Regions from separate parts of the Psychrobacillus sp. FSL K6-2843 genome, predicted to be linked through region 1. Evidence: riboswitches for the same ligand, from Rfam matches in the RefSeq annotation. Region 1 holds a riboswitch; each other region holds the start of a gene.
What was found. A riboswitch is a leader RNA that binds a small molecule or an ion and turns the genes downstream of it on or off. The one in region 1 is predicted to bind cobalamin.
Positions count from the first base shown of each region.

Region 2: linked by a shared signal. The riboswitch ahead of MKY94_RS19105 (hypothetical protein) and the one ahead of MKY94_RS20785 (hypothetical protein) in region 1 are both predicted to bind cobalamin.
Region 3: linked by a shared signal. The riboswitch ahead of MKY94_RS01220 (ribonucleoside-diphosphate reductase subunit alpha) and the one ahead of MKY94_RS20785 (hypothetical protein) in region 1 are both predicted to bind cobalamin.

Region 1 is NZ_CP152021.1:4,050,261-4,060,800, forward strand. It holds gene MKY94_RS20780 (MFS transporter) at 15-1,247, opposite strand; cobalamin riboswitch at 1,350-1,539, shown strand; gene MKY94_RS20785 (hypothetical protein) at 1,767-1,985, shown strand; gene MKY94_RS20790 (hypothetical protein) at 2,334-2,510, opposite strand; gene MKY94_RS20795 (zinc ABC transporter substrate-binding protein) at 2,846-3,763, shown strand; gene MKY94_RS20800 (metal ABC transporter ATP-binding protein) at 3,775-4,524, shown strand; gene MKY94_RS20805 (metal ABC transporter permease) at 4,540-5,433, shown strand; gene MKY94_RS20810 (metal ABC transporter permease) at 5,426-6,313, shown strand; gene MKY94_RS20815 (translation factor GTPase family protein) at 6,385-8,310, shown strand; gene MKY94_RS20820 (methyltransferase) at 8,412-9,020, opposite strand; gene MKY94_RS20825 (CapA family protein) at 9,042-10,103, opposite strand; gene MKY94_RS20830 (MFS transporter) at 10,128-10,540, opposite strand, start outside.
Region 2 is NZ_CP152021.1:3,763,066-3,773,605, forward strand. It holds gene MKY94_RS19060 (NUDIX domain-containing protein) at 1-358, shown strand, start outside; gene MKY94_RS19065 (hypothetical protein) at 559-696, opposite strand; gene MKY94_RS19070 (GMC family oxidoreductase) at 910-2,625, opposite strand; gene MKY94_RS19075 (gluconate 2-dehydrogenase subunit 3 family protein) at 2,654-3,433, opposite strand; gene MKY94_RS19080 (hypothetical protein) at 3,513-3,770, opposite strand; gene tatA (twin-arginine translocase TatA/TatE family subunit) at 4,241-4,447, shown strand; partial or broken gene MKY94_RS19090 (GyrI-like domain-containing protein) at 4,572-4,892, shown strand; gene MKY94_RS19095 (DUF1700 domain-containing protein) at 4,971-5,216, opposite strand; gene MKY94_RS19100 (ABC transporter substrate-binding protein) at 5,339-6,277, opposite strand; gene MKY94_RS19105 (hypothetical protein) at 6,281-6,820, opposite strand; cobalamin riboswitch at 6,991-7,182, opposite strand; gene MKY94_RS19110 (VanZ family protein) at 7,318-7,791, shown strand; gene MKY94_RS19115 (spore germination protein GerW family protein) at 7,813-8,214, opposite strand; gene MKY94_RS19120 (GNAT family N-acetyltransferase) at 8,228-8,734, opposite strand; gene MKY94_RS19125 (aminoglycoside adenylyltransferase domain-containing protein) at 8,737-9,534, opposite strand; gene MKY94_RS19130 (DegV family protein) at 9,681-10,529, shown strand.
Region 3 is NZ_CP152021.1:227,468-238,007, reverse strand. It holds gene MKY94_RS01240 (efflux RND transporter permease subunit) at 1-2,567, opposite strand, end outside; gene MKY94_RS01235 (TetR/AcrR family transcriptional regulator) at 2,664-3,500, shown strand; gene MKY94_RS01230 (ribonucleotide-diphosphate reductase subunit beta) at 4,022-5,053, opposite strand; gene MKY94_RS01225 (flavodoxin) at 5,025-5,468, opposite strand; gene MKY94_RS01220 (ribonucleoside-diphosphate reductase subunit alpha) at 5,468-7,693, opposite strand; cobalamin riboswitch at 7,851-8,030, opposite strand; gene MKY94_RS01215 (DUF418 domain-containing protein) at 8,238-9,443, opposite strand; gene MKY94_RS01210 (response regulator transcription factor) at 9,548-10,249, shown strand; gene MKY94_RS01205 (HAMP domain-containing sensor histidine kinase) at 10,252-10,540, shown strand, end outside.

The DNA of each region.
Region 1 (10,540 bases):
TGGTCTTTATATTGTTATTCCCGACCCTTAGCTTTCTTTAAAAGTATGTGATATAAAAACAGGACTGGACTTAAAATTACGGCACTTACAATGATGGCAGTCCTAATGGTAAAGGTTGTAGCAATATATCCAATAACAGGCCCACCACTTATTTGTCCAATGGCATCCACTTGACCTTTGACTGAGAAAAACGTTGCTCTAGTCGAGGAATCTGGAATGATTTTATTTAACCAAATATCCTCCAATGGGTACATTACTTTTCGACTCACTTGAATTAAGACATAGCAAATAAACAAGCCAATGAAATACTTCGAAACTGCAAAGCCGATTAATGCTACCACTATACTGAAGCTACCAATAAAAAGAGCGATATATATCGTTCGCAGATCCTGATAAATTGTGCTTTTATTTAGAAAATGAAGTACTGCAAATGACACGAGTACTATCACCAGCTGAATACCACCAGTCAATAACACTAGCTGTTCATTTGGCAAACTGGTTATTCTAGCCATATCCAGTAGATGAGTTAGCCACAAACGATCAAAGCCCTCGCTATAAAAACCTATAAACAGAGCAATTAGAAATAGCATACGCAGGATAAAGCTTGCTTTCGAATAATGAATGATTTTCCCTAAACTCTCTTTCATTGTCTCCAATGTATTAATTCTTTCAGTTATTTTTATTGGTTTAAAATGATTCTCTTTCATAAAAATTATAAGAAAAATAGCCAAGCCTATCATACATACGCCTCCCACAATAATAGGAAGATTAATCATGTAGTAACCGGTTAAAATACTTAACGGAATGGCAATTAATTGACCTAAATTTCCAGCCTTAGCTCCCCTTATATATGCTAAAGAGGACTTCTCTTCTCCTATTTCATCTGCAATCCAAGCTTGCTGTGATCCGCTTGTAAAGGTATAGCCTATCCCCCATGCCACCTGGGCCAATAAAACCGTTATAAAATAAGGAAACAAACCCTCCAATAAAAAACCCGCCCCTATCAAAAAATAACCAATAATAATGGACAGCTTCCGGCTTTTTAAGTCAGATATGACGCCTGTTGGAATTTCAAAAAGAAATACGGTTAGCTCTAACACAGTTCCCACTAAAACAAGTTGCAACGGATCCAGCTTAACAACGCTTACTTGATACAACAGATTGACTGTAAATATATAAGTAAAAAATAATTGCGATAGAAAGCAAATATGAACATACAGCCGATACGAATCTTTCATTCTAATCATTTCCCTCACCTCTCTATTGATTATAAAAAGGGAAACCATCGGCCGCTTATCCAAATTTGCTATAATGAATACCTTTCTTTATGTTATAGTGAAAGAACAATTAAATAATGTGTAGATTTAGGTGTTCTTTTGTTAGCAAGAGAACTTAAAAGGGAAGTTCGGTGAAAGACCGACGCTGTCCCGCAACTGTAAATGGGAGCGATTTTTTATAAACCACTGTAAGGTTACTACGGGAAGGAAAGAAGAGCGATGAACATGAGCCAGGAGACCTGCCTATTTCAAGTACACACCACAAGCCTACGCGGATAGGGGGTGTTAAATGCAGCTATGTACAAGCAATAGCTTGAAAATACTGTCGTACGAAAAACATAATAAAATCACTGGAGCTATTGGGCTCCTGTTTTCAGCGTGGATTTTATTGAGTTTCCAAGCGTACTGACCATTAAATCATACTAACTAGCATCTTCTTTTTTATAAAAGAGGATGCTTTTTTATGTTAAAGGCGAAAGGATTTTGAAAATGAGAAAAGAGAATTTTATTGAACAATATAAACAAGTATTAATGACAAATTATGTTGCAAGTACATCAATATCTCTGCAGTCTATCTATGAAGAAATGAAAAAAGAAATTGAACTTAGTTCAACCTGGAGTATGAACGAAAAAAATATTTTTCTTCAAAATCTCATTGATGCCCATCATCAGATTAAAAATGAAATTTCAGGGAAATTGGAGGAATAAGTAAAGCGCATTCGCACGCTTCCAAAACGATTTTGCCAATATTAACTTTTGAAAAAAAGAATATATCTAAATTCTAGCTCCATGAACCCAGTGTTCAATTTATTTGGTTCGTTCAACAATCATCATTCATTGTATCTATTTATAAAACCAAAAGGCTATCTTCTATTGGAGTGGAAGGCGGAGACTCCAGTGGAGGATCACAAGCCACGGGTACCGCTCGCCGCGCCGAACGCATCCGCCTAAAGCTAAATCAAGCATGTCCCGAGTCATTTCAATACAAGTAGGATATTAATTAAGGATATAAAAAACGAACCAAATGAGATTAATCATGTGGTTCGTTTTTTTGATTTAAAGGTCTTGGTAATCCCTTTGATATTTTCCGCCGTCTTTAACTTCTGAATGGTACAAAGCTTTAAGAGCAAAGCTTTTTTCTAGGTCATGCTCCTTCATTACTTCCTTCAATCTCTTTGCTAAGTCAGGACTAAATTTTACTAGCTCTTCCATTTTAGATTTTGAATATTGCATATCGTTACCTCCCTACTATCATTGTTCATACAGTATAGCACTTGTATAAAATACATACGAAAAAATAAAGGTTTTTCGAGTATCTCCTTTTATGGAATTCTTTCTAAACAAAATGCCCTTCACTTGCGTATTCTACCCTAGATTTTCTTACCAACATATAGTCACCTTTTTTTCATTTTTACATAAAGTACTTTGACAATTCAAAAAAGAAGTGTTAACCTATTGAACAAATCTTTCCTTAAGGAAATTTATTATCATAAAAGAAAATAATATTTTTTTGGTCTAAAAGTTTCCTTTAGGAAATACTTTATTACAAAGGAAAAGGAGTGTGCTAAGTGAAAAAGATCTTATTTTTATTTATTGTGGCTGTTTTATTGGTTGGGTGTGGTAACAACAACGCAGGGGGTTCTGGGGAAGAAAAACCACTTGTCGTTACAACTACAGGGCAAATTGCAGATGCCGTAAAGATAATTGCTGGAGATTCTGTGGAGGTAAAATCCTTAATGGGCCCTGGTGTAGATCCACATCTTTATAAGGCTACTCAAGGCGATTTACAAGTATTAGAGGATGCAGATATTATTTTTTATAATGGTCTAGCGCTTGAGGGGAAAATGAGTGATATTTTTGAAAAAATGCAGAAGGACAAATCTGTAGTGGCTATTGGAGAAGTAGTTCCGAAAGATAGAATCTTAAATGACGAGGCTCATCCAGAATTATTTGATCCACATATTTGGTTCGACATTGAGGTTTGGAAATTGGCTACACACGAAATCACAAAATCACTTACGGAGGAATTTTCCACTGATGGAGATCAGTTTGCAGAAAACGAAAGAAAGTTCTTTGAGGAACTAGATGAGCTAAATGGTTGGACGAAGGAACGCATTAGTGAAATCCCCGAAGAGCAACGGGTTCTTGTTACCGCTCATGACGCCTTTAATTACTTTGGTGAAAGCAATGGGATGGAAGTTCGAGGATTACAAGGTCTTAGTACAGATGCTGAATACGGTCTAAAGGATATACAGAATATCGTTAATTTCTTAGTAGAACAAAATATTAAAGCGGTCTTTATCGAATCCAGTGTGTCAGACAAAGCCATGAATGCTGTAATTGAAGGTGCGAAGGAAAAGGGACACACCATACAAATTGGAGGAGAACTGTACTCGGATGCAATGGGAGCTGAAGGTACAGAAGAAGGAACTTATATCGGAATGTATAAGCATAATGTCAATACGATTGTTGATTCACTAAAATAGGAGGTAGCAAAATGAATGCATTACAGGTAAAGAGCTTATCTGTTGCTTACGAGGAAAAAGTTGTATTGAGCAACATCAGTCTAACCATTCCGAAGGGACTAATTACCGGGATTATTGGACCAAACGGAGCAGGGAAATCTACGTTGATTAAAGCCGTGCTAAATCAGCTTCCAAATAAAACTGGATCTGTTGCAATATTAGAGCGTCCGCTGAATCCAAAGGATCATATTGTTGGATATGTTCCTCAGCGTAATGCCGTAGATTGGGACTTTCCAACAAATGCATTGGACGTAGTATTAATGGGCCGATATGGACATATCGGTGTGATGAGAAGACCTTCTTTAAGAGACAAACAAATAGCGCTGAATTGCTTAAGAAACGTAGGAATGGAAGCATTTGCAGAACAATCAATAGGGCAGCTTTCCGGAGGGCAACAACAGCGTGTGTTTTTGGCTAGAGCTCTGGCACAGGAAGCGGAGGTTTACTTCATGGATGAACCATTTGTTGGAGTAGACGCTGCAACTGAAAGAACAATCATTTCCATCTTGAAGGAGTTAAAATCACAAGGAAAATCAGTGTTCGTCGTTCATCATGACTTACAGACAGCAGCTGATTATTTTGATTGGATTGTGTTATTAAATAAAACAACTATAGCTTCTGGTCCTACCGAGGTTACCTTTACACCAGATAACCTACAAGAAGCATACGGTGGTAAGCTATTTTTTATGGATCAAGCTAAGTCAGGAAAAAATGACTTATGAAAGAGGTGACTATTAATGTTATCCGGTAATCTTCTTTGGGTTCTCACTGGAGCTATTCTTTTAGGGGTAGCAGCCGGTTTAAACGGTACATTTGCTTTTCTTCAAAAGCAAAGCTTAGTAGGAGATGCAGCCGCTCATGCTGCACTTCCTGGTATTGCCCTTGCTTATTTAATTTTTGAGAAAAAGGATTTGCCTATCCTCATGATAGGCGCTGCTATCACTGCTGCACTTTCTGTATATATGATTCAATGGATTGTGAATCATTCTAAGCTGAAGGCTGATGCCGCTATTGGATTAATATTATCCGTCTTTTTTGGAATAGGCATTGTATTAATAACAATTGTTAACCAAAGTGGCACTGGTAATCAAAGTGGTTTAAATGACTTTATCTTTGGAAAGGCAGCAACTATGGCAAAAAGTGATCTTATTTGGCTATCTGGCAGCGCCATATTAATCATCCTTATGTGCTTGTTGTTCTTCAAGGAATGGAAGCTTATGATTTTTGATCCCATCTTTGCAAAGGGGATTGGATTGCCTGTGGAGCGTTTACGCACGTTGTTGACAGCATTGACTGTTTTGACAATTGTTACCGGTATTCAGGCAGTAGGGGTTATTTTAATGGCAGCCATGCTTATAATACCTGCAGCTGCTGCAAGATTTTGGTCCAGTCACCTTGGTATAATTTTGGTCACGAGTGCCTTTTTTGGGGCTTTATCGGGAGCTCTCGGCACTATGATTAGCTCTCTACGTACTGGCTTGTCCACTGGGCCAATAATCGTTTTAGTAGCCGCAGCTTTGTTTTTAATATCTTACTTTCTCGCTCCAACAAGAGGGTTGCTTTCTAAAATCCGTAAAAAGCGTACATTTAAGCGACAGCGCATAGCTCAAGAGGTGACAAGCAATGAATGAATTTTGGGTTCTTTTAACTGGCTCCCTTGTCGGAATTACTTGTGGCCTAACGGGGGTCTTTCTAATTCTCAGAAAAACTGCCATGATAGCAGATGCCATTAGTCATACAGTGCTGTTTGGAATTGTAGTTGCCTTCATGGTTACACAATCCTTAAATGGCGTTTGGATGCTAATAGGTGCGGCCCTCGCAGGGCTACTGACCACTTTTCTAGTACAGGTGCTTCAATCAGGAGGATTGCAGGAAGACGCGGCTATAGGGGTAGTATTTACTTCACTTTTTGCCTTAGGGGTATTATTAATTACCTTGTTTGCAGGAAACGTTCATTTGGATGTGGAGCATGTACTAATGGGTGAAATAGCATTTGTACCTTGGGATACTTGGAGTATTTTAGGGGTTGAAATGCCAAAAGCAGTTTGGATGCTATTATTTGTACTATTCCTTAATATTGCTTTTCTAGTTTTATTTTATAAAGAAATTAAACTCTCTACCTTTGATCCTGTGTTCGCTTTATCCATTGGGTTACCTATAATGGGGATGCATTACTCTTACATGACACTTGTCTCCCTTACGACTGTCGCTGCTTTTGATAGCGTGGGGGCAGTATTGGTTGTTGCTATGCTCATCGGACCTGCTGCTACTGCTTATCTAATGAGCAAGAGCGTTCGCGGGATGATTATATGGAGTATGACTTTTGGTATTACAGCAGCTATATCTGGATACTACTTGGCAAAGCTTTGGAACACCTCTATTGCAGGTATGATGGCGGCTATGATTGGCGTTCTATTTATGCTCGTCTTTCTGTTTAAGCCTCATGACGGTTGGGTTTGGAAAGCTGTTAATCGTATGAGGACAAATGGCTCCAAGGCTCTTTCTAGATAGCACACACTCACCTTTTGTTTATCCTGCCTTTTGCTATAATACAAGAAAGGACGTAAACAAAAGGTGATATTATGCATAAAACTATAGGAATTTTAGCACACGTTGATGCGGGAAAGACCACATTTTCAGAACAGCTACTCTTTCATACGAAAACAATTAGACAACGAGGTAGGGTCGACCATAAGGATTCCTTTCTTGATAGTCACTCCATAGAAAAAAACAGAGGTATTACCATTTTTGCTGACCAAGGGGTTTTTTCCTATAATAATTCTACTTATTATATTATCGATACACCGGGTCATGTAGATTTTTCTCCAGAGATGGAGCGAGCCATCCAAGTCATGGACTACGCAATCATCATAATAAGTGCCGTTGATGGAATTGAAGGGCATACAGAAACAGTTTGGCAGCTGCTTCGAAAACATAAAATACCTACCTTCTTCTTTATCAACAAAATTGATTACGATGATACTAATCCTGATGCTGTTTTACAGGAGATTTTTGCTAACTTATCGGAGGATGCTTGTCACATAACTAATAGCTATACGGAAGAATTAATTGAATTTATCGCTGAGCGAGATGAAGTTCTTTTGGAAGCTTACATGGAAAATGGATTTGATGAACTACTTTGGACAAAGAAGTTCAAGCAAATGATTGAGGAATGTATCGTATTCCCTTGTGCGTATGGCTCAGCCTTAAAAGATATTGGGATGTTGGATTTTTTAGAATCTCTCGACAAGCTTACAGACACACACTACAACAACGACCGAGCTTTTACAGCCCAAGTATATAAGATACGGCATGACGAGAGCGGGAATCGTGTAACCTTTCTAAAGGTCTTAAGTGGAAAGCTGAGAGTAAGGGATGAAGTGAAAATTGAAAATGAGCATGAGAAAATAACACAGCTGCGTCAATATAACGGCAGCAAGTTTAAAACAATTGATGAAGCTAATGCCGGTGAACTAGTTGCTGTAACAGGATTAACTGCTGCTTCTATTGGAGATACAATTGGTGCTAATCAAAGTAAGACCCATTTCGATTTGATACCCACTTTAAAGTCAAAGGTAATCTTTGACGATTCCATCCATGTAAAAGAGGTACTAAGATCCTTTAGGCTACTAGATGCTGAAGACCCCTCCTTACGGGTTTATTGGGATGAGTATTTTCAAGAGATTCATGTGCACGTTATGGGTGTTATCCAGCTCGAGGTACTAGTACAAATTGTGAAGGAGCGCTTCCACTATAATGTAACATTTGGAGAGCCTAAAATTCTTTATAAGGAAACAATCGAAGCACCCGTTAGAGGCTATGGGCACTTTGAACCCTTAAAACATTACGCCGAGGTACACCTTCTGATCGAACCTACAGGGAGAGGATCTGGGCTGACTTTCGATAATATTTGTCATGCCAATGATTTGTCTATAGGTAACCAGAATCTTGTGAAGCACCACCTTTTAGAGAAGGATCATCATGGAATACTTACAGGCTCTGCACTGATCGATGTTAAAATCACTTTACTGACCGGAAGAGGTCATAATGAACATACCTCTGGTGGCGATTTTAGAGAAGCAACCTACCGAGCCTTACGACAAGGATTAGAAAAGGCTCAAAATATCCTTCTGGAACCTTTTTATGACTACAAAATCAAAGTAGATATGGATTTAATCGGAAGAGTTTTGTCGGATGTTCAGCAAGCTCACGGGACATTTGAGCCGCCAGAAAATACTGGTGATAAGGTTATTATAAAGGGAAGGGTTCCTGTAGCTACTTTTATGAGCTACAGCACTACTTTCGCCTCCTTTACTCACGGAAAAGGAACGCTCAGCCTTTTATTTGGTGGCTATGACCGATGCCATAACCAAGAGGCAGTAATAGAAAGAATTGGGTATAACAAAGAGGCAGATCCGGAATACACCTCCACCTCTATCTTTTGTGCAAAGGGCACCGGATATAAGGTTCCCTGGCAGGAGGCAGAAAAAGCGATGCATTGTCTCTAAGAATTCGATACATCTAAAACTACCAGACATCTTTGAAGAAGCTACCCACAGATTTAATACACAAAAGAGGAAGAATCTTAAAAACAGATTCTTCCTCTTCTTTATATTTCATAGCGATAAATCATAAAACGTTCATTGTGATTTTGTTCGTAAAGCTCTGGTATTCGTATTTCTCTCCAAAGAGTGAAAGCAGTTGCCTCCTCCAAAAACTGAAGATATTCCGGGGTCGGGTAGTAGAGAATAATATCAACTGTTCGCTCCACTTCCTCTAATGACACTAAAATATTATGAACAACCTTTTGAAATATAGGAGTAGAGAAGGGATTAAAAAAATAGAAGCAGTCTTCCTGTGAGTCTATTTTGTATTCCTCGGCCAAGCAGCATTCAAATCTAATGGAAGCTCGAGTTGGCTTAGCTTTTTCCATATACTTCATGAGGTTTTCCATTGACTCCTGGTAAAGCTGTCCATTCATCTCTATTCCAGTTACAGAAATGTTATAAAAATAATGGACATAAAAAGGAAATCTACCTTTTCCACAGCCGAAATCTACCATTCTGTTAGTAGCCTTCCAATCATACAATTCAAACAATGTTTGTAATGCGCTATATGGGGTTGCCTCATAACGATTATAATGGGAGGACTGATATTGCCATTCTCTCATTCCAGCTGTCTGTATTCTTAATAATCGCTCATAGTCTGACTCGTTCATCCCAACCTCCTTGATTCTTTTTTATTCACCAAAAACATGTTGCTGAACCCAATCGTTTTTTTGACTGTTAGCCTCTTCAAGCAAAGACACCTTAAAAGGTTCTCCCTTTGAGACAATCGTCCCTATAAATGAAGGATTTTCAATACGGATCATCACTTTATCCTGAACCACTCTTTTCGTGATTTGTAGCCTAGCAATTCCACCGATATTGGTACTGTCAAATTGTTGAGCACTAAAAAAATTACCTAGTGAGTAGAATACATGGGTATCTCCTTTGCTAGTGGATATTTTTTCATAGGGCTGAACAACATGAGGATGGTGACCAAAAATAATGTCTACCCCCGCATCAGCCAACCATTGCGCCAGCTCTTTTTGAGTTTCATTGTTCCTTAGGGCATACTCTTCTCCCCAATGAATGCTCATTACTACAACATCCACCTTTTCCTCTAAAGCTTGAATGTCTTGTTTCATTTGTTCACGATCTATTATATTTACTAAGTATTCTTTACCCTCAGGGATTCGATGGCCATTTAATCCATAAGTATAATTTAAAAAACCTAATCTTACATCCTTTACCTCAAATATTCTATCGGTTTGTTGGTCTTCTAATGATTTATAGGCTCCCATATAAGGCATCTCGTTTGCTTTCATTGACTCAATAGCAGCTAATAAACCAGCTTCCTTTTGATCTAGCGTATGGTTATTTGCGCAGGATAATAAATCGACTCCAGCGGCTTTGAGATCCCTAACGATATGAGCAGGACTAGAGAAATTAGGGAATCCAGACAAACCGAATGACGTACCTGCTGGTATAGACTCCTGATTTGCTAGCAAGAAGTCTACTCCTTGCATCTCTTTTTCTACCTCCTGAAAGGAAGGTAAGAAGCTAGAATATTCATAGAGGGGACTGTGCAATAAAACATCTCCTACCATACCAATCTCTATCTGACTCTCTTTATACTCTTGCTGAAAATTGGTTACGTGTTTACCTTGAAAGTCTTCTTTAAAGGGATTAGTTATTTGCGCATTGAAAAAAGACAAAACAATGATAAATACTAATAGAAAAGGGAGTAAAATTTTCATGAAGTAGACCTCCTTCTATCATCTTTATCTATTTCGTTGTCGAATATACACATAGAAAAATCCCCCAGCACCTAACAATCGTAAACACGAATTAATTGTCATTGCCGACTCCATTCCAACCATCTCTAATAAAATAATACCCACTTGAGGAGCAACAAACGCAACTAACGCCAATAAAACATTATATGTTGTAATACAATACGTTCTAGACTGTTCCGGTGACTTTTCTAAAAGTAAATTAAATAAAATGAGCACAGTTCCTGAAAGAAAAAAGCCTGACGTTGTTTGAATCATAGTTAAGTAATATAGATTGGTAGACAGCACGACGAGAAAAGGAGTAGTAGCCATACCTATTGCTGCCCATATAAACATCCGCAAATTGCTGTATTTATCTGCCCAGCGTTTCCATAAAGGAAATGTAAAAAACTGCATTAGCA
Region 2 (10,540 bases), 290 kb from region 1:
AAAGGATAGAGTTGCACTAATTAAAAGGACAAAACCACATACTACCTATTATGTATTTCCAGGTGGTGGTATTGAGACTGGGGAAACCCCTGAGGAAGCTGCTATTAGAGAGACATATGAGGAGATAGGCGTGCATGTTAAAATCCAACGTCTTTTAAAAGTATTACCCTATAGCGGAAAGCAATATTATTATTTAGCTGAAATTATAGGCGGTACCTTTGGTGCAGGTACTGGGGATGAATATAAAAACCCTTCTATAAAAAAAGGAAGCTATGAACCCATTTGGATCAACCTTAAGGACCTAACCTCGTTAGATGTTCGTCCTAAAGAAATAGTAGAAGCAATCTTGGCAGATTAAACAGTCCAAGGAAAGCACAAAAAGACAGGGGTATTTAACGTAAATATTTTAGGATAAATGAAAGGAGTGTTTAACCATTGGGATGGGTAGAATCTATTCAACAAGCAAAGTTATTCAACTATATATTTCTTAACTAAAAAAACACCCAATTATTTCAATTGGATGTTTTTGTATCATAGTTAGTATAAGAGGATAATCTTTTATCGTTTATCCTCAGCAATAATCATTTGTCCTGTAATAGGATGCTTAAACTGTACCTTGAATGCATGTATTTCATACGTTTTTGTAGGTGATTGCAGGGCATTCGGTTCATGATGAACAACCTGAAATTTACACAAAGATGGTAGAAGTATTTATAAAGACTGTGCAAGTTTCTTAGAAATCCAAAAGAGTAGTTGAAAATTTGAGGATGAATCCATATATTAAAAAACTGCTACCTTCTTTTGATGGAAAGAAGATAGCAGTTTTTAAGTTGTTGGCTAATTCTATGAATAGAAATTATTTGTTATAGTTAAGCAGATATTATTTGTTTATTTAGAAGCGTCTCGTTTTTAAACTAAAGATCCGCCAGTTTTTAAGTATTTTTCAATACCTTCTGCAGCGCGATATGCTAGTGCTCCAACTGTGCCAGTTGGGTTGTAACCTGAGTTTTGAGCAAAAGCACTTGCACCTGGTACAAATACGTTTTCACAATCCCACATTTGTAGATAGCTGTTTAAAGCACTTGTTTCTGGATCAGAGCCCATAATTACTCCACCAGTATTGTGAGTAGATTGGTAGTTACGAATATCGTAATCTCCGACTTCGCCACCATTAATTTTGATATCTTTTGCACCCATTTTTTTCATGATCTCAGCTGATTTTTCGCCCATAAATTTCATTAGTTGACGATCTTGATCTTTCCAATTAAACGTCATACGGAGTAATGGATCACCGAATGCATCTTTATAAGTTGGATCTAGATCGATGTAATTATCTTGCCAAGGAAGGGAAGCCCCTTGTGCTTTAACAATAAGAGCACGGTTTGCATTTGTAACAGAAGCGTCTTTAAATTCTTTCCCCCAAGTTGGAACGCCTGCTGGAACCTGATTGTTTGCAATAGGACGATCCCCTAATTGGGTAATTTGAATTGTCGCACCATGTAAGAAATCTAAGTCAGTGTGATCAAAGAAGTCTCCGTTGAAGTCATCAATTTGGGCTCCTAGAGATCCTGCACCACCGTATAAATTGAACTCTTCATCGAAGAAACCTACAGCAGTCCCCAGAATTGTTTGGTATGCATAGTTTCTACCAATGACTCCTGTACCAGTAACTGGATCATATGGACGGCCAAGTTGAGAGTTTAATAAAAGTTTAATATTATTCATTTGATAGGCTGATACTACAACTACATCTGCCTCTTGGATAAACTCTTCACCAGTACGTATATCTACGTATAATACGCCGGTAGCTTTTCCATTTGTGTGTAGAACTTTACGTACAACAGAATGAGTACGTACTTCGAAGTTACCAGTTTCTTTAGCTACAGGTAATACTGTAACTACTGGTGATGCTTTTGCTCCATATTCGCAACCAAAACGCTCACAAAAACCGCAATATTGACAAGCGCCACGAGAAATGCCATCTGGATTAGTATAAGATTGCGATAGATTGTTAGAAGGCAGATGGTATGGATGATATCCAAGATCTTTCGCTGCACTTTTGAATAATTTTATAGCAGGTGTTTCCAACATCGGCGGGTTAGGGTATTTTATTTGTGGAGAACCAGGTAGTGGATTCGCCTCACCGCTAATACCAGTCATAGCGTCAAATTTATCGAAGTATGGTTCTAACTCTTCGTATGTTATACCCCAGTCTTGAAGCATCATCCCTTTAGGGATTTTACCTTTTCCGTAACGTTTAACAGTTTCTGAATAGATCTCGAAATCGTATGGCAGGAAGCGGTAAGTTTGACCATTCCAATGCTCTCCTGAACCACCTGTTCCTTCTCCTATCAGGAAGCTACCCCATTCACGGTAAGGTAATGCTCGTTGTGTCATATTGTGACGGAATGTAATTGTTTCTTTAGAAAGATCTTGCATCATTTCTTTACGCTCTGCGTAACGTAGTTCATCGTGAGCCATAAAGTAATCTTCAGTTGAACGTTCTTTACCACGTTCGATACCTACTACTTTGTATCCTTTTTTTGTAAGTTCTGCTGCGATAATACCGCCTACCCAACCTACCCCTACTAAAACTATATCTGTTTTTGGTAATTTAGTTGCCAAAGTTGTTCACCCTTTCTATTGGTGTATATTAGTGTTGATGCTGAGAGTTTAAGCTCATAGGATCTATTTTCACGAATTCATCTTTTTCTAATACATTAGTATAACTCGATTGATGTCCAGGGAAATTCTTCATTTTCCAACCAGCCATATCTTTGTTACCGCCGTACATAGGGTCAGCATATACTCCTTCAATTGTTACTTTTCTAAGTAAAGAGAAGAAAAAGGATGAACTAACAGCTCCATTTAATTTAACTTTATCAGCTTCAAAATCTTTTAAGATTTCGATTTGTTGTTCTTCTGTTAAACTGGCGAATTTAGGTTTATCATCAGATTTCTTTGCAGCCTCTGCATTTAAAGCTGTAATTCCAAGATTAAACACTTGCTGACGATTCAAATGTGTTTGGTACCCTTGTTGTGGAACTGCTTCTGCTGGGAAGAAAGGACCGGTCATATATTCTTTTGAGTTCAGGCCAAAGCTCCCTGCTAGTTGGTGATCGATATAATATGCAACAAGTAATTCTTTCGCACCGGGTCCTACCTCAGTTTTAGGGAAAATTTGCTCTGCTGCAGCATCTATCGTATCAAATTGTGCTTTGTCAAAATACATCAGTGCCTGGTTGAAGTTAACCCCAGTAGCTGCTGAATGAACCCCAGTCTCGTTAGTTTTAGTTGTTGAGTCTTTACCTAGTAAAGAACCGAGTGCTCCACCTAGTACAACTCCACCAACTGTTAATCCAGAATTTTTGATAAAAGTACGTCTAGATGAACGTTTATCTAAGTATGGAGCCTTTTTTTCCTGTTCTGACATAATATAACCTCCAACGTAAATTAGTAAAAAATAGCTTAAATTGTTTATTCAGGTAAACAATGAGTCGAAAATATTCTGATTAATGAAAAACTGCATGCCAGTTATAAACTAATGAGAATAGGATAGTATAAACCAATAAAAATGAGATAAAGTATATATATTTTTTTCCAGTCCAGCAAAGAACAATAATAGCTAGTCCAATACTTGAACCTATTAACGCGAACCAAGGAAACTCATTATTATAGTAAAAGAGGCCAAGAGCTAAATCTGCTACTATAAATAAAGCGAAAATTACTTGATTCAACAGTTTTAATTCTTCTAAGTTATATTGCGTCACTTTTATTCTCCTTTAACATAGTTCACTCAACTATGAAAATGTAATTTTTATACATAACAAAACAACCGTTTAACAGTTTACTCCTTTTATTTCTTCAATACTACATATTTATTTCGGATTAGAAAATATAATTTTATTCTGAAAAAACATTAAATTCACATAAAAATTGCAAATTAATAGTAAAAACTCTTCTATATCGGTATAAAATAACTAGTGTTTTGTGGTTGAAAAACGCTAAAGGACTAGTTGTATAAACAAAGTTATAGAAAGTTATAGAAAGGAAAAAGAGAGTTTTATATCGAAGAGACTTTTCCAGCTCACACAATTTGATCATTATTAATACCAAAGTATTTACAAATTTAAACGTAGGAGTATAATGTGTTATTGATACAAAACAACCAATTTTTTTTAAGATTAACTACTATTGCAAAAACCACGTGAAAATATATAGAAACAGTATGGGAGAGATTATAATGCCAAATATTGGGATACCGGGTTTAATCATTATATTAATTATTGCTTTAATCGTGTTCGGTCCTAAAAAATTACCTCAATTGGGTAGAGCAGTTGGAGAGACGTTAAAAGAATTTAAAAACTCAACTAAAGATATAGTAGACGATGTTGCAGAAGAATTTAGAATAGAAGACAAAGAAACAGAAACTAAAAAAAATATCTAATGCAAAAAGCCACCTGTTTCTATAATTGGTGGCTTTTTGTATGTGTTAATATACGTTGCTAGATTAATCTATAAGAATCTATACAAGAGCTTGTTGTTTCATTATTTCTTTAAATAACGAAGAAATAAAAGGTGCTCTTGGTGTTTGTGTGATGGGAGAAAATTTTAAAGTCGACAGTATGATGGATTATTGGATAGGGGTCAGTTATATAGGCGACACACCAGAAAATCTGGAGACATTAGAAATACCAGCATCAAAGTGGGCAATCTTTGAGGTTCACGGAGCAATGCCCAATGCTATGCAAAATACATGGTAACAAATTTACTCAGAATGGTTTCCCTCTAACTCCTACAAACAGGCAGGAACACCAGAGATGGAAGTGTATACAGATGATGACCCATCTGATCCAAACTGTTGTTCAGAAATTTGGATTCCTGTAATATAAAAAAGTTGAACTAGTTCAGTTTACTAAACGATTGTAAATGAAATCGTGCTACGAAGGGTAACTAGCCTTTGTAGCATTTTATATATATGCGCCTTCATATTCCACTTCTGTTACAATCATTTCCTCGTCTGAGTAAGCCTTAAGTAATTCCCTTGCTATATACGATGGTGCTCCTAATGATTCAACTATTGCTTTCTCAGTTTGTCCCTCTCTTAACAAATCACAAAAATACTTTTGGAAATCTCTAACTATTGCTTGGCGTTCCTTTGTATTCAACATATAAAGCTCTTTTTCTAACGTCTCAATATAAATATTCGCTGTCATGTCTCTCTCTCCCTCGGTACTATTCATTAGATAGTACTATACCATAACACTATTATTCATTGCAAGGTACCGGTTTTAAAACAAAAGAAGTTGGTCTCCTCAAAACGAGACCAACTTCTACTTTATTCAAATATCTCTGGATAAACGGTTTTAGCTACTAGTTCTACAGCTTCACCAATTCGTGGTCCTGGGCGAGACATAATGTCCTGATCTAATTGGAAAATGGAGTTGTTTTGCACTGCCTCCAACTGATTCCAGCCTGAACGAGCCTTAATCTCACCAATTGGATCTTCTACATAATTTACGGTAGTCAAGATAATCGGAGGATTTTTCTTAATGACATCTTCCTCAGATAATTTAATCCATCCCTCTTGGTCTCCAAAAATATTTACAACTTTAGCTTTACTCAAAACTTCTTGTTGGAAAGTATTTTTTCCTGTTGTAAAAATTTCTGGAGATGGGCTTATTTCAAAGTAGACGTGTTTCTGATCGCTTACACCTGATACTTTGTCCTGAACACTTTGAATAGTAGTTTTAATAGAGTCAACAAGATCGGTTCCTTTATCCTCTACTCCCATTACTGCGGCCAACTGTTCAATATCTCCATAGACGTCTTCAAATGATAGCGCCGATTGAATGACAAAAACATCTAACCCCGCGTCTTCCAACACTTTAAGCTCTTCCTCAGATCCAGTTGTATAAGCAATCACAACATCTGGATTTATCTCTAAAATACGTTCTGCGTTGAACTTCATAGAATCGGAAACTCGTTCAATTTCTAGTGCCTCTTCTGGATAGGTATCGTATTCTGTAGCTCCAACAATTTTATCTCCTACACCAAGGGCAAACAGGATTTCTGTGTTACTTGGTTGTAGAGACACAATCGTTTCCGGAACTTCTTCGAATGTAACTTCTTTCCCCATATCATCCGTTACAGTATATTCTTTTACTTCTTGTACAGAATCTGTTTCAACAGCTGTATTTTTTTCAGCCTCTTGGCAGCCTACAAGTAAGATAGAAAGTATTAGTACCGCTAACCAATTCCTTAATTGTTTATTCATTTGTTAATCCTCCACTTTTTTCTTATTTCTCATCGGATATGATTTACTGACAAATTGAATCTCTTCTACTCCATGATGCTTATTTACATATACCGCCATTGCAAACAATACATTTGCTAATAGCTGTGTGTAATCAAACAAAATCTCTGGTACTTCTCTTTCTAATGAAACTTTATGTAAAGCCCTTACAGATTTTTTTGCTTCACTACGACACACGTGTAATTCACATGCAGCTGTTGAGCCTTGTGGAAGTACGAATATATCTACTCTTCCTTCCACTTCACTTACGTAGAAATCATACATATCACTTAGAATTTGTAAATCCTCTTCATTGATTGCTAGCTTCCCTCTAACAGAACCATTTACGTGATATGCCATCGGTGCCAGATACATTAAATCCTCGTAAACTCTTGGAATATCTTTTGTTAAAGATGCGGCCAATCCAATACGTGTGGTCAATGAGTCTGTTCGAATCTCAAAGTCTACTGTAGACGGCTTTTCTCTCATAAATGGATAACAAATATATCGCATGTCTTTTTTCAATGCTCTGCCCCCTTTCCAAGTTATTTGTGAATTTTCGGCAATACAATACTCAACTTCTTACAGCACAAAAAAACGCCACCCTAAAAAAGGGCGGCGCAATACCTATTTATCGTTAGAAATTTAATCGAAAATAGAAACGTGCCGTACAACCCCTTAACTTCCGAAGAGTATTTATACGTTCAAGAAAAGGCCGGTCTCCTGGCTCATGCATCATTTTACTCTAAGAACCTTCCCATTGGCTTTTAGCCAACAGTGGTATTTTTCTTATTTCATCAGCATTTACAGTTGCGGATACAGCTTCGGTTTTTCACCGAATTCCCTAATTAAGCTGACAAGTCAGCACCTTTTCCCTGCAAAAATTATTCACTTATCGTAAGTGTACCATAGCCTTTCAATTGGTGATAGAAGCTTGTGAAACAACCAGCTTTTTACTCTTTTATTAGCTATAAAGTCTGCAATTATTTTGTTTCTCATTCAATTTATGCTACTGTTTTTATATGAAAAAATTTATTCCACTTTTACTTTTACTTGTCTTTGTATTTATAGCCTCCGGGCAGACTTCCGAGCAACAGTCTTTGGAGGCCGTGCTTAAAGAATGGCTTCCAAACAAGCCATTGGAGTCCTTTTTATCATTATTTCATATTCCTTATTGGGGATTCTATGTCTCTGTCGAGGAACGTGGCTACTATGCATTTGTCGAATTCTTAATAAGAAAAGGAGTCCACTTTTTTTATTTTGGTTTGATTAGTTTAGCTATTTATATTGCTTTGCCGAAGAGAAAGTATCGAAAACTTACTGCAATAATGATTACCTTTCTTCTAGCAGTCGCAGATGAATTCCATCAATCCTTTACGAGTGGACGATCTGCCCTTTTTCAGGATGTTCTATTAGATACAGGCGGGGCTATTTTTGTCATGCTTCTGCTAACGTTTGTTCAATGGTTGAAGCATAGAAAAAACGCTAACCTTTAGAAGGAAGCGTTCTTTCCCTATCTATTTACATCTTTTTCTCAACAAGAAAACAATCCCTAGCGTGACTACTGAAAAAACAGTAAGTATTTGATTAAACGGAAGGACAGGCTTGAATTTAACTTCCTCCGCAGTGATTTCATATACTCCAACCGGTTTTATCGAAAAGGCACCACCGCCTCCTTCTCCTTGACCTGTAGAATTTTCTTCATCGGAAATCGTGTCACCTCCACCTCCGCCTCCACCTACAAAATAATTAACTTTGGCAACAGGTAAGATCCTTTTGTTCTCCAATACAATTGGTTCTCCGTATATAAGAGACACATCTTTTTCTCTGGAAAACTTTTCGAAAATGGAACGGACTGGGGATTGAAACAATGGTAGCTTTCCCCCTTGTTTTTCTAAGTTACTTGATTTTTCCTCCATTAAATTATCTCCTTTAATTTAGAATAAGTGTCATGTGATGTTCTTCGTAATAGACGTCTCTATCCTTTAAAGCCATTTCTTCTACTCCAAATACCTTAAAACCTAATTGTAAATATAAATTTTTTGCGGATTCATTATTCGACACAACAGATAGATTAATCTTTTCTATTTCATTAGTTTCTCTTGCCTGGTTAATGGCTCGCTCCATTAGGGCCTTTCCTACACCTTTTCTTCTTCCCTTTGAGCTTACATACATTGCAAAAATATTTGCTCTATGCTTCATTTTTAAGGAACTCTCTTGTGCTAGAGTAACCATACCAATTAATTTATCTTCTTCAAACGCACCGAACGTGTAATTGCCATTTACCTCAAAATTACCTTTTACTCGTTCAATTGGATTTTCTCTTTGAAGAGCCTCTTCATAGCTTGTTCCAAATGCTTCTGGACTGTTTTGCAGAGCCTCTAGCCTTAGTTCCCAATAAGCAATGGCATCTACATCTGTTAATCTTCTAATATCCATTCCTAAACCTCCAAAAAATAACCTTCATTACATATTTCGTGTGTGTATAATATAAAATCTTTGCAGGTTTCTGCACGAGAGCTTTCTGTGTCGAATAGTGAGGGGAGCTGCTCTGATGACCGAATCCTCATCCCTTCTTTTAGTAAAGTATGCCATCGAAAAGGTAATATAACTAATCCCTTTTCTAGTGCTTCTTTTTTTGAAATGATTTGTTGGAACTTTAGAGAATAAAGAATTCTACAAATAGTAGTTGTAACAAACTCCACCATATCATCAGGCACTGAATTAGGTATTTCTTTTGATTTCTTATACCAATATTCGTTGATGTTATATTTTAACGTTCCTAAGACATCCTCCCATTTAGTAGAAATGTTTAACTCATGAATTGGTCTTCCTTGTAATGCAATCCCATGTTTCTTTAAAATCCACCAAGTAACATGATTGATATCCCAATGGCCAACTTTTACTTCACCATCTGAGCAATAAGGATACGGCAGGAGAATATCATTTGTTTTACCCAGGTCAGCTGTTTGAATATACATTCCATCCATCCGAGCCCCTAATTTCTCTTTAGATATTTGAAAATGGATCTCTTTTATAATTTCTACTTCTTGTTCATTTGCCGATCTTTTTAATAAAACGATAAAGTCTACATCACTCTTCTTTTCATCAAAAGCTCCTAACGCAATAGAACCATACATATAAACACCTTCAATAAAGGCACTTGGTAAGGAGGCATTTAATGCCTGTAAATATTTTTGCATTATGTCATGAACAGGATGCGGCAATACATATCCCACTGTTGTTTCCTCCTTCTAAATATGTTCAAAATATGTCCCAGGTTCCGAAATTTCGACAAAACATGACAAGTAACACTATTCCAATAAATAAGACTAGGTTACATTAGCGCTAACAAATTAATTTTTAGTGAGGAGATTATCAAACTGTGAATAAAAAAGTTGCTTGGATAACTGATACTGCTGCTTTATTGGAACAATCATTTATAGAAAAACATAATATACATGTCTTGCCATTAAATATTGTTTTTGAAGAGGGTGCATTCAAAGAAACAATTGATATGACACACGATGAATTCTACGACAAATTAAGAACCGCCAAAGTTCATCCTAAAACATCTCAGCCTCCGATTGGTGAGATGGTACAATTGTATAAAGACTTGAAAGCACAAGGATACGAATGTGCTATTGCTGTCCACACTTCCAGTGAGTTGTCAGGAACCTACAACAGTTCACAAACCGCCTCTAAAATGGCAAATTTTAAAGTGTATTCAATAGACTCTAAGATAGGCTCTTATCCGATGGTCAAAATGCTCGAAGTCGGAAAAAGCATGGTAGAGGCAGGCCATGACGTAGCGGAAGTCGTGAATCATATTGAAAACATGACATTAAACTCCGAATTGTCCTTTATTCCATCTAGCTTAACTCAGCTCCATAAAAGTGGCCGTGTATCTGGCACTAAAGCCTTTCTGAGTAATCTATTAAATATAAAAGTGGTCATTTCCTTTGATAACGGAAAAGTTGTTATGAAAGCAAAAGTACGTGCTGATAAAAGAGCTAAGAATTATGTAATGGACTTACTTCGAAATGATATGAAAAAAGCTGAAATTCCAGAAGTCGCCGTGATTAATTGCAACAATTTGAAAGATGCTAAAACCTGGAGAGAAGAAATTCTGCAGGAATTCCCTAAGCTAAAGGTAATTGTTATCCCATTGAGCGCCTGTGTAGGAGTTCACGCAGGGGAAGGTACAACTGGACTAAGCTGGGTAAAATATTAATATATAAAGTG
Region 3 (10,540 bases), 310 kb from region 1:
AATGTTTCATTCATATCTGCAGTTACCCCTGCAACTCCAACTGTTACACCCTTAGGTAAGTCTAATTCTTCAATCGCTTCATCTACATCTGCTGAAGCTTTTGAAATATCATCATCTAGGATTGTAGCTGATACAGTAGCATAGTACTCTCCTTTACTACGCGCAAGCGTATTTAAAGCGTACCCTTCTTCTACTGTTACAATTTCAGACAATGGGATTGTTGTTCCCATTGCTGTCGGAACTTCTTTTGCTAAAATATCATCAATTGATTTAGGTGTTTCTGTTTGTTCTTGTTGTACGATAACCTCTAAAGTATTACCGTCTTTTTCAACTGTAGTTAATACTTCCTGAGTAGTAGTAGGACTTAACATCATAACGATTTGACCTGTTGTTAACCCATATTGTAATAATTCATCCTGTGCTACTTGGAACGTATACTCTACATAGCTATCTTCGGCACTTGAAGAAACATCTTTTAATCCTTCTGTTTCTCCCATTACCCCTTCAACCATAGATACAGCTTCATTTAGTTTATCTAAATTTTCGCTATAGAATGTGTAGCTGATTTCATTTGTTGACATAGACATACTCGAGAAGTTTTGGCTCTTCCATTCGCCGGTTTGACCAATGTTAAAGACATACTCCTCAATTTCTTCACGAGCACCAGGGAAATCTTCCATGTCTTCATCAAAGATCAAGTACATTAACGCTCCGCCTGTACCCCCGCCCATCATAGCAGTCATGTCATTTGCACCGTCACCGTTAATAGATACTTGAGCGATATCGATATCTTTGCGTTTTAGCATCTCTTCTTCAACTTTTGTAACGTTAGCTAAGGTATCTTCTTTTAGTTCACCAGCTTTTGGTGTGTATGTTAAATACATTACTTTTTCTTCTTCACTTCCTAAGAAACTAAAGCCAATTAAAGGAGTAAGCATTAGACTACCTACTAATAATGCAATAGAAACAATAGAAGTAATAATTTTATGGTTCAATGTCCATTTTAGAATTTTCTTATAACCTTCAGCTAATTTGCCTTGCTCTTTGTGATTACTTTCTGTTTTTTCAGCATAAAGTTTTTTCTTAAATAAGAAATGAGACATTGCTGGTACAATCGTAATTGCTACCAATAAAGATGCACCAAGAGCAAAAGTCATTGTTAATGCGAATGGCATGAATAATTCTCCAACCATTCCACCGACGAAGATTAACGGTGCAAATACTGCCACTGTTACTAATGTAGATGAAAGGATTGGCTTGAACATTTCAATAGTCGCTTCACGAACTAAAGCACGACCTGATAATGGCTCACCTTTTAAATGTAAACGACGATAAATATTTTCTACTACTACAATGGAGTCATCAATTACCCGTCCAATCGCAACCGTAATTGCTCCAAGTGTCATAATGTTCAACGTTATATCTAACCAATTTAATAGCAGTAAAGCCATGAATATAGATACTGGTATAGATACAATTGAAATAATAGTAGATTTGAAATCGCGCAAGAATAGCAAAATGATTAATACTGCGATCAAACCACCAAAGACTGCTTTTTCTACCATCGTGAATACAGATTCTTCGATAGGAGCACCTTGGTCTAGAGATACATCAATAACAATACCATCAATGTTCTTTTCTTCTTCTGCGATTAAATCCTTCACTGCATTTACTACCGTTACTGTGTTAGCATCTTGATTTTTTACTATTTGAATTGCGATGGCATCCTTGCCATTAGTACGTGAAACAGACTCTACTTTACCAACAACCTCAACCTGTGCAATATCCCCTAATTTAACAAATGGAGATGGGTTGGTAGCAGATGGAGTCACAGGAATTAGCATTTCTTTTAATTCATCAGCAGTCATAAACTTACCATCGACTGCTACTGCCTGCTCACCTTCTTCAAATTCAAACAATCCTAATGATACAGCCATATCACTTGCTTGAATCATTTGCTTGACAGTGTCTTCTGTTACATCCAATTCAGCCATCTTCGCTTCGTCATATGTAAGCTCCACTTCTTCAATATGTTGACCTGTTATAGTCGCCGATGCAACGCCATCGATTTTATCAATTTTTGGAAGTAAAATATCTTCTACTGTCGATGTTAGTTCTACAATATCCTCTTCTGTACTACTTACACTAAGTGCAACTACTGGCATCATATTCATACTGATTGCTGTTATAGTTGGCTCCTGTGCACCTTCCGGTAAAGATATTTTATCCAAGGCAGATTCCATGGCGCGTTTTGCTTCATCCATGTCAGTGCCGTATTCGTATTCCACTTGAATGCTAGACATACTCGAATATGAATTAGAATATACAGACTTAACATCTTCTAATCCTTCTAATGCTTTTTCAAAAGGCATCGAAACGTCTTCCATTACTTTTTCAGGAGTCGCACCAGGATAAACATCCATCACCATTAAGAACGGAATCGAGATATCTGGAATGGTCTCCATTTTCATTCTTGTACCTGAATAAATACCAGAAACAGTTATAATAATCGTTAATAACCAAACTGCTAGTTTATTTTTCAGGACAAAATTTACTAACCCTTTCACCCTTACACCTACCCTCAATTGACTTATCGAACTCATTTATTTATAATAATGACTAATTGGTCATTTGTCAACAATATGCATTAGGAGCGATTATATATGGTAAAGAAACAACTAATTATGGATAAAGCGTTAGAACTGTTTGCTAAACAAGGTTTTGAAGCTACATCAGTCCAACAGATTACTGACCATTGCGGAATTTCTAAAGGTGCCTTCTACCTTTCTTATAAATCTAAGGATGAACTAATCATCTCTTTTGTAGATTGCTTTATGAAACAAATAATTGCTGATATTGACTCATCAGTCAAAGATTGTTCACATTCTGATGATATGCTATCTACATTTTTTTACACTACCAATAAAGCGTTTCAAGATAACTCTACTTTTGCAAAGATTTTCTTTAAGGAGCAAACCCATACAGTAAATGAAAACCTTTTGAATAGATTGTCTTATTATGATAGTAAGGTAAATGACATTATTTTATACATAATTGATCATTTGGTATTAGAAAATGAAAAGACTAAGTTTGATTTGCTAATTTGTATAAAAGGATTTATGAAGGTCTACGTGGATCTTTTCTTAATCTACGAATTACCTCTACTAGATCTAGATATCCTCACTAAATCGCTAGTAGAGAAGACAAACATCTTAGCTAAGTATTCTACTATTCCTTTTATCACCAAGGAAAGTGCACAGATCTTACAGGATCATATTGAAGGTACTGATAATAATTCAAAACAGATTATTGAATTAATCGAGCAGCTCATAATAGAAATTGAGGAGCCGATTGAAAAAGAATCATTGGAGCTCTTAAAAAATTGCTTACAAAGTGAAAACAATAGCCTCGCCATTATTAAGGGTTTATTGGAAAATATTAAAAACAACCCGCAATGTAAGTGGGTTGCCTATTTAATAAGAGAGAAGTACTCCATTTAACAAGAAAACGTGCATCCCTTTGGGTTGTACGTTTTTTTAAGGAGAAAGTATTATATGTTGCGTTTAACAATAGATGGTTGATTTTCGCTTTAGGCGGACCCGTTCCACGGGGGAGTAAGCGATCACAACCGTCACTAACGCGTCGGTTGTGATGGCTTATCTATCTCCCTCCTCCCGCTGGAGTCGCCGCCTGCCGCTCCAATCACAGTCGATACCAACTTCTTTTAATAAGGGTCTGTTAAAGAAAAAGATTGATTAATCGTTAATGATTGCGGAAAATTTGTATCCCTCTATAATTTATAGAGGGATATTTCACGAACATCGAGAAGAGAATAATGATATCTAAATGCTTTCGAAGAGTAAAATGTAATTGATTTCCACTTAAGGCGGACGCTTTCCGTGGGATTAGAGATAAGCCATCACCGCCCTCCACGCGCGCGGTTGTGATGGTAACTAAAAAGGAGGATGTTCATGACGTAGGTCACGAACATCCTCTCTAAATATAGACATTTGCGCTTTTCTTACAAGTCGTCAAAGCCATTATCGATGGCATTAACTTTTACATACTGGCGTGACTTTTGCTCGAAGAAGTCTGTTTTCGTGCCATCTATATTATCCGCATAGGCACGGATCCATTTCATAGGATTCTCTACATACTCCGGGTAGATTTCATGAAGACCGATAAGACGCAGCATTTTATTAGCGCGGTACTTAATATATCCATGCATATCTTCTAAATCAATTCCCTCAATGTCCTTGAGCACATAGTTTGACCATTCTATTTCGAGCTCCACTGATTCTTTGTATTGATCGTACACCCAGTTCATCATGTCCTCATTATTTAGCTCAGGATTTTCCGCCAGTACAGCACGGAATAACTCTGAGATAAATCGTCCATGCTCTAGTTCGTCTCTATTAATATAGCTAATCATTGTAGAGGTACCTACCATTTTGTTGTAGCGCGCAAGGTTATAAAAATAGGCAAATCCTGAGTAGAAAAATAAACCCTCTAGTAACGTTGTATAAGTTAATGTTTTTAATATATTTTCTGTCGTTGGCTTCTCCACAAACTCATTATAGTATTTCATAATATTTTGGTTGCGCTTTAATAAAATCTCATCCGTTCTTCCAAATTCGAAGGATTTGTTTTGTTCATTAAGCGAAACAACGGAGGACAGCACATAAGAATAACTTTCATTATGTACAGCTTCCTGCTGCGCGATTACTGCCATAATAGATTGTACGGATGAATCTGTAGCGTAAAGTGACAGCAACAGAGCTGTACGAGTCTGGGGCGCATCTAATGTAGCAAGTAGACCAATTATTTTCAAATAGGCCTCCTGCTCCGATTTTGTTAAGCTATCAAATTGCTTAATATCATTCGACATATTAATCTCATCTGCTTGCCAATAGTTCCCTAGTAAGCGTTTATAGATTTTATGCCAATACGGATAAGCTATATCATTCCAGTTTAAAATTCCACTCGATTTCCCATTAAATATCCCTGTGGATTTGTTTGGGTTTCTAGGTTCTAATGTTTTTGCCTTTAACATTTTCCAAAACTCCCTCTAGCCAATTTATAACTATTTTTTCTTGACTTCCTCTTGGTGATTGTTCTATTTTTAAACCTTCATATTCACAAGCATAAAACTCGGTTAGTTTGTTTACAGCATTGCAAAATAAGTCGTCGCCACCGAATTGTGTGTCTCCTGAACCAAAAATATAGACATTTTTCGGTTTATAGCCCACTGCTCGAACAAATTCCTTCACTTCATCCGGAATACCACCCTCGTCCCAAGTGAAGGTTCCTAGAAATAGGAAGTCATATGCAGATAGCTGTGGCACTATCCCATCACCTATTTCATACATGTCCACCATATAACCTTGTTCCTCTAAATTCACTTTTAATAGTTCAGCTATCTCTTCAGTATTCCCGCTATAGCTCAAATAACAAATGATGGTTTTCATTAGCTCGAACAAGACTCACATTCTACCAGTTCTATTGAAGTGGAACGTACATAATAAGTTGTTTTTAGACCACTATTCCAGGCATCTAAGTGTAGCGCTAACAATTCCTTAGCCTTAATAGTATTTTGAACATATAGATTTAGCGAAACACCTTGGTCGATATGTCTTTGACGGGCAGCATTTTGTTTTAACGTCCAATGCTGGTCGATAAAGTAAGCTGATTTGTAATACCATGTCGTCTCTGAATTTAAATCTGGGACTGTCACTGGAATTTTATAATCTTTCTTTTCCTCTGAATAGGTCTTTTGGAAAATCGGATCAATACTTGCCGTACTTCCCGCTAAAATGGAGGTAGATGAGTTTGGTGCAACCGCCATCAAATATCCATTTCGGATACCATTTTCAGCTACTTGCTCACGCAGACTTACCCATTCCTCTCCGTCATATTGACGGTTTTCAAAATAAGCCCCTGTTTGCCAATCAGAACCTTCGAATAAAGGGTAGGCCCCTTTTTCCTTCGCAAGATTTAAGGAAGCTTGAATCGTCAAATAGGCAATTCTTTCATATAAATTATCAGCAAGCCCTACTGCTTCCTCTGATTCCCAACGAATTTGCTTAAGGGCAAGTAAATGATGCCAACCAAACGTTCCAAGTCCAATTCCACGATACCTTGCGTTTGTGCGCTCTGCCTGTGGCACTGGAATCATGTTCATATCTATAACATTGTCTAACATTCTTACCTGGATGTTTATCAATCGTTCTAGTACATCCTCTGGTACTGCTTTACCTAAATTAATAGAAGAAAGGTTACAAACTACGAAATCACCAGGTTTTCTACGAGTTACAATCACATCGTCCTCTAGCTGGATGGATTCAAATTCAGTGGCACTTTGGTTTTGAAAAATTTCCGTACAAAGATTACTACTATAAATCATTCCAACATGCTTGTTTGGATTACGGCGATTCACTTCATCTCTATAAAACATAAATGGGACACCCGTTTCTAACTGGGATCGCATAATTCGCTTCATCAAATCTATTGCTGGAACTGTTTCTCGTGAAAGGCGATGATCCATTACACATTCTTCATACTTTTCTCTGAAAGAACCATCTCCACGTTTTTCATCATAAAAGTCTTCTAATGAGTAACCTTTGAGCTGACGAACCTCGTGAGGGTCAAACAAATGCCATTCTCCTCTTGCATCAACCTTTTCCATGAACAAATCTGGCAAGCATACACCAGTAAAAATATCATGTGCTCGAAGTCGTTCATCGCCATTATTTAGTCTTAAATCTAAAAATGTAAATATATCTTTATGCCACACATCCAAGTAAACAGCTACTGCACCTTGACGTTGGCCTAGCTGATCTACGCTGACAGCTGTATTGTTTAGTTGCTTTATCCATGGAAGAACCCCACTAGACGCTCCCACAAAACCTCTTATAGAAGAGCCACGGCTACGGACCTTGCCCATATAAACGCCTATTCCTCCTCCAAATTTAGAAAGTGTGGCTATGTCTGTGTTGCTATCATAAATTCCTTGTAGACTGTCATCAACCGTGTCGATAAAACAGCTAGAAAGCTGCCCGTGTGGCTTTCCTGCATTAGAAAGAGTCGGAGTAGCAACCGTCATATATAAATTGCTCATCGCCCAATAGGCTTCTTTAATTTTTTCTATGCGGTTTTCTTTTTCGTCCTTCATTAGCGTCATTGCAATAATCATCCAGCGTTCTTGTGGCAATTCTACAATAGTCTTATCAAAATCCTTCGCTACATAACGATCTAAAAGCGTTTTTAAAGCTATATATGTGAAGAGGAAGTCTCTTTCAGTAACGAGGATTTCTGCTAATTGCTCTAATTCCTCTGTAGAATAGGTTTCTATGATACGAGAATCATAAATTCCCTTAGCCGATAGCTTTTGAACGTTATCTGCAAACTTTGTATAGACTGCATCTGCCGTTGTATTTCTTCGTTCCGCTTGTTGCGAATATACTTCTGCTAAATAGATTCGAGCCGCCACAAATGTCCAATAAGGTTCATGTTCATCAAGAAAGCTCAGCGACTCTAAGGACATGGCTTTAGACCAGCTAGCAATATTGCCCTCTGGGTGTTTTTGTAGCCACTTGTCATGTGACCTCCTTAATGGTGCTATCTTTTCTTCCCCAAACTCCTGTGTTAATTGGTATAGTACCTGTTGTTTTTCTGTGTTTGAAATAGTGGTCATTTAGAATTCCTCCCTGTCTTTACATAACAAAAAAGCGATGGCTCTAGCCTCTTCGGCTGAGTCATCGCTCACGATTTTAAAGTAGGAAACAACAAGACGTATCGTTCGTTTAAAGATAGAGTCTCTCGCCCCCACCTCTCAACCCCCGAAGAAAGTGTTGCTTCACCGATAAACAGGCAGGTCTACTGGCTCGTGTTTCTTCCTTCTGCTGGCCTTCCCACGAAAAATCGCAGTGGCATATTCAACAGTCGTCCACACTTACAGTTGCGGGGACAGCTTCGGTATTTCACCGAATTCCCTTTTAAACCATAACGGTACCTTTTCATCGTATAAATACTATATATTGTGTTTTGATTACTTATATACCCTAACATATTGTGTTTAAACTTGTACATAGGTAAAAAGACTAGACGTTTGATACACAGCTTTATTTCTGTACATTAAACTAATTTCATATCCCTTTAATCGCTCTTTCTAATCTCTATTCTATATAAATTTTATAAGCTTTCGTAGCCGTATTATGAAAACTTACTTTCGTATTTATTCATACAGGCTTACCTTGCAGCTTTACCTTCTTTTTCTTAGCTTTCATATGACCGCTCCAGGAGAGGTTTGTACCCATTCGAAGAATCATTTCCAAGGGACCTCGTTTGAATACCTTCAAGTAGTAGTAGCTACCTATACATTGTAGAACAAAAATTACAAAGCCCAGCAAGACACTATTTAGCATGCCCAAAGAGCCAAATTGTCCTAAACCGTATCCGTAATAGATAAAAGTACAAATAACACTTTGCATAATGTAATTTGTTAAAGAAAGTTTCCCAACACTTTCAAAACCAATGAAAACCTTGTTACCTGAGAACTTTATAAATAGGATAGCAAATATACCAATATAGGATATACACAGTAATTGTGTACCCATTTGTAATAGAACTGCTGTCCAATTTGTTTCTTCTCCAATAATAGCGATAGATTTTAAAAGTAAACTAATTGGCAAAAGAGCCATACTTAATATATACCATTTTTGTTCTCGTTCCATGTGTAGAAATAAGCCACCCTTTGCAGCTGCCATACCAAACAAAAACATCGGTGACGTCAACAATGGTCCAAACAAAAGCATAAACAAGCTAAAAAATACTTTCTCCCCTTCACTTTCAAAATACAGTGGATCCTCTGTATTTCTGTGTTGCTTAATTTCCTCATAAGAGCCATTTTGATAGACTTCATTTGTGGTTTCTATGTATAATGATTGCTTTTCCAACTCTTCCTTACTTTTTTCTTCCATTCCGTAACTAAGAGCACCAGTCAATACAAACAAAACAGTTCCCCATATAATTAAAGTTTTCTTTTTTCTATTTAAAAAAAGTAATAGGAATAATCCCATTAACCCGTAAAAGGCTAGAATATCCCCTTCCCATAAATAGGTTGAATGAAGTAAACCTAGAATAAAAAGAAATATAAAACGTCTCCATAAATGCCTTTTTACTTTTCCGTTCTTTTTTTTAATTGATTCTGCTAGTTTTATTAATGAAAAACCAAACAAAAAAGTGAATATCGGCATAAAACTACCTTCTACTGCTATTTTAAGAATAGCATAAATAGTCTTGTCTGTGGCAGAAGCCGTAAAGTACTCTAATTCTTCCTTTCCCCATATACCGTAATGGAAAATTAACAAATTCGCTAATAATATACCAAACAAACTGATTCCTCTTAAAGCATCTATAAAACGCACTCTTTCTTCTTTCATCATGAAACCTCCTAAAAATATCTCTTAGTTAGTATAAAATGGTAAGCTTATAATAAATTGAAACTAACCTTACAGAAACCTTAAATATTTCTAGGAGTGATTTACTAATGGAAGAAACTAATATTTTGATAGTTGAAGACGAGCTTGCTATCGCTGAGATGGTAGAAATTATTTTAAGAAAAGAAAATTTTCGACATATTGTTATTTGTGAAACTTACCAGAAGGCAAGTAATTATATTTCTAATATGCATTATGATTTATATATTATCGATATAATGCTTCCGGATGGAGTGGGACTTGATTTAGCTAAACAAATTCGGTTTAAATCCGATGCTCCTATATTTTTTCTAACAGCAAAAGAAAGTGATGCTGACAAAATAAGAGGATTTATGAATGGAGCTGACGATTACATAACAAAACCTTTTAATCCACTGGAATTAGCTGCTCGAGTGAAAGCACACATGAAACGCTATACTTCTTCCTTTAAAGCTTCCGATGAAAAAGTATATAAATTCGGCCATTTTTTGTTAGATAAAGGAAGCGCAGAACTTACTGTGAACGGAGAAAAAAGCATTGTTACGGGCAAACTATTTCATTTACTACTCCTATTTTGTGAAAACGCCGGACAGATTTTATCTAAGGAGCAAATTTTTCTTTCTATCTGGGGAGAAGACAGTTATATAGATGACAACACAATCATGGTACATATACGGAGACTCCGAGAGAAGATTGAACAAAACCCTAGTAATCCTAAACAGCTGATTACAATTAGAGGGATTGGCTATAAGCTCGTAAACGAGGAGAAATAGTAATGAGACTTTCAAGTAAAATATCTCTAAGATTTTTAGTTTATTTTGTTGTATTTTATGCTGTATTATTTTTAGTCACATTTGGAATGTTTGCTTATATCATTTTCGACCTGCTTTCAAAGGAAGCTATCTCAGATATTCGTGCATTGGAAGCCTTTGAAATAGAAAGTAACATTGCAAAACAACCGGATGGCAGCTATGTATTTTCGGAGGACTTTATTAAATTGGCTAAGCAAAACTCCGGCCATTTATATCTTGTAGACCAAGCAGGTGAAGTACTTGCAACTACTG